Regions from separate parts of the Rhodospirillum rubrum ATCC 11170 genome, predicted to be linked through region 2. Evidence: predicted binding sites of a transcription regulator. Region 2 holds the regulator's gene; the other holds the start of a gene.

Region 1 (2,463 bases), 1.1 Mb from region 2:
TGCCCGCCGGCGAGGCCGCGCCGACGGCGGGCGAGGGCGGCTGGCTGCGTCGGCGGCCCTGGCTGTTCGACGGCGCCCCGGTGGGGATCGTGCTGACCGACCCGGAAGGGGCGATCACCGATTGCAACGCCTCGTTCCTGGCGATGGTCGGGCTGGAGGCGGCCGATGTCTTTGACCGGCCGCTGGCCGATCTGGCGGCGCGCAACGACCGCGAGGACCTGCGGGCGCTGGTCGACAAGGTGGTGGGCGGCGGCACCGCCCAGGCCGATATCCGCCTGGTGCGCGGCGAACGCGAGGTGGCCGTCGGCGTGTTCTTGTCGCCGATGACCAGCCTGAGCGGCCGCCCCGGCGATCCGCCCGATGGCGCGGTCGCCCATCTGATCGACACCACCGAGCAAAAGAACCTGGAGCAGCAGTTCGCCCAGGCCCAGAAGATGCAGGCGATGGGCCAGCTCGCCGGGGGCGTCGCCCATGATTTCAACAATCTGCTGACGGCGATGATCGGCTTTTCCGATTTGCTGTTGCAACGCCACGGCATCGGCGATCCCAGTTTCGCCGATATCATGCAGATCAAGCAAAACGCCAATCGCGCCGCCAATCTGGTGCGCCAGCTTCTCGCCTTCTCGCGCCGCCAGCCCTTGCGGCCGCGCTTGCTCAATGTGACCGACGCGCTGTCGGAGCTGTCGCATCTGCTGCGCCGCCTGCTTGGCGAGAGGGTGGTCCTGAAGCTCGCCCACGGCCGCGAACCCGTCCATATCCGCGTCGATCCCGGCCAGTTCGATCAGGTCATCATCAATCTGGCGGTCAATGCCCGCGACGCCATGCCCGGCGGCGGGCAACTGACCATCTCGACCCGGCGCGAGGCGGTCGAGACCGAGATGAACCAGGGGACCGAGGCGGTGCCGCCCGGGGATTACGTGGTCATTGATGTCGTCGATACCGGCACCGGCATCACCCGCGAGAACCTTGGTCGGCTGTTCGAGCCGTTCTTCACCACCAAATCGGAAGGAACGGCGGGAGCGGGGACCGGGCTTGGGCTGTCAACCGTTTACGGCATCGTCCGCCAGACCGAGGGCTTCATCTTCGTCGAATCGACCCTGGGCGAGGGGGCGACCTTCACCATCTATCTGCCGCGCCACGAGCCGCCCGTCGAGGTCGCCGGAGCGGGCGCCGGCGGGGCCGAGGGCGGAGTGGGGCCGGGCGACGGCGCGCCGGGCGGGGGCGGCGAGGAAGGGGGCGAGGCCCGCGACCTGACGGGCAAGGAGACCATCTTGCTGGTCGAGGACGAGGACGCCGTGCGGGTGTTCGGATCGCGGGCCCTGCGCAACAAGGGCTATACGGTGCTCGAAGCCCGCTCGGGCGAAGGCGCGCTGGATGTGCTCGAGGACGGTGCCGAGATCGACCTGCTGATCACCGATATGGTGATGCCGGGCATGGATGGGGCCACCCTGGCCGGCCGGGTGCGCGAGGCGCGGCCCGATCTGAAGATCATCCTGATTTCGGGCTATTCCGAGGATGTCATTCGCGGCGATATCGTCAACCAGCCCGATACCCACTTCCTGCCCAAGCCGTTCAGCCTGAAAGCCCTGGCCGAAAAGGTCCGCGAGGTTCTGGCGTGAACGGTGATCTTGTTCTGTTCTATTTTGCCCCTTGAATGCGAGAACAAAAAGAGTACGTTTGAGCATGGTTGCGCGTGCGGGCGCGGCCATGGGATAACGGAGGCCCGAAATGTCGCAGAGCGTCTTGCGTCTGGTGGATAAGGATACGATGGACAAGCAAAAGGCTTTGGAAGCGGCTGTGGGCCAGATCGAGCGCGCCTTTGGCAAGGGCTCGATCATGAAACTCGGCCAGCGCGGCAGTGTCGTCGACATCGAGTCGATCAGCACCGGATCCCTGGGCCTGGATATCGCCCTGGGCATCGGCGGTCTGCCGCGCGGGCGCATCGTCGAGATCTACGGGCCCGAAAGCTCGGGCAAGACCACGCTCGCCCTGCATGTGGTGGCCGAGGCGCAGAAGAAGGGCGGTCAATGCGCCTTCGTCGACGCCGAGCACGCCTTCGATCCGCTCTATGCCCGCAAGCTTGGCGTCAGCCTTGATGACCTGCTGGTGTCCCAGCCCGACACCGGCGAACAGGCCCTGGAAATCGCCGATACCCTGGTGCGGTCGGGCGCCATCGATGTGCTGGTGATTGACTCGGTGGCGGCGCTGGTGCCCAAGGCCGAACTGGAAGGCGATATGGGCGATTCCCATGTCGGCCTGCAGGCGCGGTTGATGAGCCAAGCCCTGCGCAAGCTGACCGGCACGGTCTCGCGCTCCAACACCTTGATTATCTTCATCAACCAGATCCGCATGAAGATCGGCGTGATGTTCGGCAACCCCGAAACCACCACCGGCGGCAATGCGCTGAAGTTCTACGCCTCGGTCCGTCTCGACATCCGCCGCATCGGCGCGGTGAAGGACAAG
Region 2 (2,463 bases):
GGTTGGTTTTGACCAAAGCTTGCGATGAAGCGCGGTTTTTGACCACTCCTTTCACCGTTCCGGGGCTATGATCTGGATCAATGCCTAATTTTCGACCATGCCTTGGAGCCTCTGCCATGTCGGTGTTCGTTTTCCTGCGTACCTCGGGTCGTGAAGGGTTAGGGGTGTTCTGGACCCTGGCCAAGGTGATGATCCCGGTGATGATCGGCGTGAAAGCGGTTGTGGAGCTTGGGCTTTTGCCCATTCTCGCCCGGGCTTTCGAACCGGTGATGGCCCTGGTCGGCCTGCCTGCGGCAACCGGCTTGGTCTGGGTGACGGCCTTGCTGGTCAATATGTACGGCGGGGCGGCGGTCTTGCTGGCGCTGATGCCCGACCTTCATCTGAGCGGCGCCCAGGTCACCATTTTGGGCGTGATGATCCTGATCGCCCATGCCATTCCCCTTGAGCAGCGCATCGCCCAACGCGCCGGCACCGGTTTCCTCTTTTCCACCCTGCTGCGCCTGGGCGGCGCCCTGTGCCTGGGGGCGATCCTCAATGGCGTTTATCGGGCCGGCGACTGGCTGCAGGGCCCGGCGCCGGTCTCGATGGTGTCAAGCGGATCGTCCGCCACCGAGCGCGGCAATTGGGCGGGATGGATCACCGATTCGCTCCATACCCTGGGCGTCATCATGATCATCGTCGTGTCGCTGGTCGTGCTGCTGCGCCTTATGGACAAGCTGGGGATCACCGCCCGCTTGACGGCGCTGCTCGCCCCGGTTTTGGGTACCGTCGGCATCGGCGGGCGGGCAATGCCCCTGACCATGGTCGGCGTGCTGCTTGGGCTGTCCTATGGCGGGGCTTTGATCATTCGCGAGGCCAAGGCCGGCACCATTCCCCGGCGCGACCTGTTCTTGTCGATCTGCCTGCTCAGCCTGACCCACAGCCTGATCGAGGATACCTTGTTCATCATGGCGCTGGGCGCCGATCTGACGGGCATCTTGCTGGCCCGCGTCGTCTTCACCCTGATCGTGATCTGGGCGCTTGATAAGGTTTTGCGCGTCGTTCCCGAACGCACGGCCGAACGGTTATTGTTCGCCAAGGCCTGATCGCCAAAAGATCCCCGGCGCCGAGCGGCGGGGATCTTTTTTTTGCGAAGACGGATTTGCCCTAATAGCTGCGGATCAGCCCGACCAGCCGACCCTGGATGCGCACGCGGTCGGGGCCGTAGATCTGGGTTTTGAAGGCGCGGTTGGCCGGTTCCAGGGCGATCGAGGCCCCCTTGCGGCGCAGGCGCTTCAGGGTGGCTTCCTCGTTATCGACCAGGGCGACGATGACCGTGCCGTTTTCGGCTTCGTCGCAGCGCCGCACCACCGCCAGATCACCACTGAGGATGCCCGCTTCGATCATCGAGTCCCCTTCGATGCGCAGGGCGAAATGCTCGCCGCCGCGCACCATGCTGGCCGGCACATCGATGCTCGACGTCGGATCGATCAGGGCGGCGATCGGCGTGCCGGCGGCGATCTTGCCCAAAAGCGGCAGGCTGATCGACTCGGTGAACAGCACCTGCGGTACTTGGGTCGACGGCAGGGTCGGGGTGAAATTGCCGCGGATGACCTGGGGCGAGAATCCGGTTTCCGGCAGAGGGCCGCCGAACAGCGGCGCGGGCTGCCCGTCGTCAAGGGCTTCGCCGTCGCCGTCGAAGGTCAGATTGCAGGGCAGGCGCAGCACTTCCAGGGCGCGGGCCCGATGGGGAAGGCGCTTGAGAAAGCCCCGTTCCTCCAGCCCTTTGATCAGGCGGTGAATGCCCGATTTGGACTTGAGCCCCAGGGCGTCCTTCATCTCGTCGAACGAGGGGGAAACGCCCGAAAGCTTCAAACGCTGGTCGATGAACGACAACAGCAGGTACTGCTTGCGCGTGAGCATGCCAGAGCGACTCCCAGCCTTTTGCCCGGCCCCTCAACCTCTGCGCGCCCACCCTCTGAGCGGGCGACAAGAAGAACCAAACGTGAATACCGCCTGGAAGTTCTACTTTGGTTCCCCGTTCAGGTCAAGGTGAACCCCTGGACGGTTTGTCGGTGGCGCAGGGGGTGTGGCGGCAAAGAGACACGGGGGGAGAGGAGGGGGGCGGCCTTCCCGGGCCGCGCCCTTTCCGGGATCAGCCGATCAGGGCGCGCACGGCGTCGCCGACATCGGGTTGGCGCATGAAATGTTCGCCGATCAGGAAGCGGCGGGCGCCGACGGCGGTCATGCGGTCGAGGTCCTTGCGGGTGCGCAGACCGCTTTCGGCGACCAGCACCCGGTCGGCGGGCACCATCTTGGCCAGACGCTCGGTCACCGCCAGATCGGTGACCAGGGTTTTCAGATTACGGTTGTTGACGCCGAGCAGCGGCGTGGTCAGGCAGGTCAGGGCGCGGGCGCATTCCTCTTCGTTATGGACCTCGGCCAGCACGTCCATGCCCCAGTCATGGGCGCAGGCTTCGATCT

What was found. The regulator LexA, encoded in region 2, represses DNA repair genes until DNA is damaged. The targets are predictions, from matches to a motif close to ATGTTCTANTTTGGTTC.
Region 1: the regulator LexA is predicted to act here: its motif matches at 1,661-1,677, upstream of recA (recombinase RecA).

What each region holds. Positions count from the first base shown of each region.
Region 1 is NC_007643.1:3,252,521-3,254,983, reverse strand. It holds gene RRU_RS14555 (hybrid sensor histidine kinase/response regulator) at 1-1,619, shown strand, start outside; gene recA (recombinase RecA) at 1,729-2,463, shown strand, end outside.
Region 2 is NC_007643.1:2,199,230-2,201,692, reverse strand. It holds gene RRU_RS09850 (nucleoside recognition protein) at 117-1,085, shown strand; gene lexA (transcriptional repressor LexA) at 1,147-1,902, opposite strand; gene trpC (indole-3-glycerol phosphate synthase TrpC) at 2,135-2,463, opposite strand, start outside.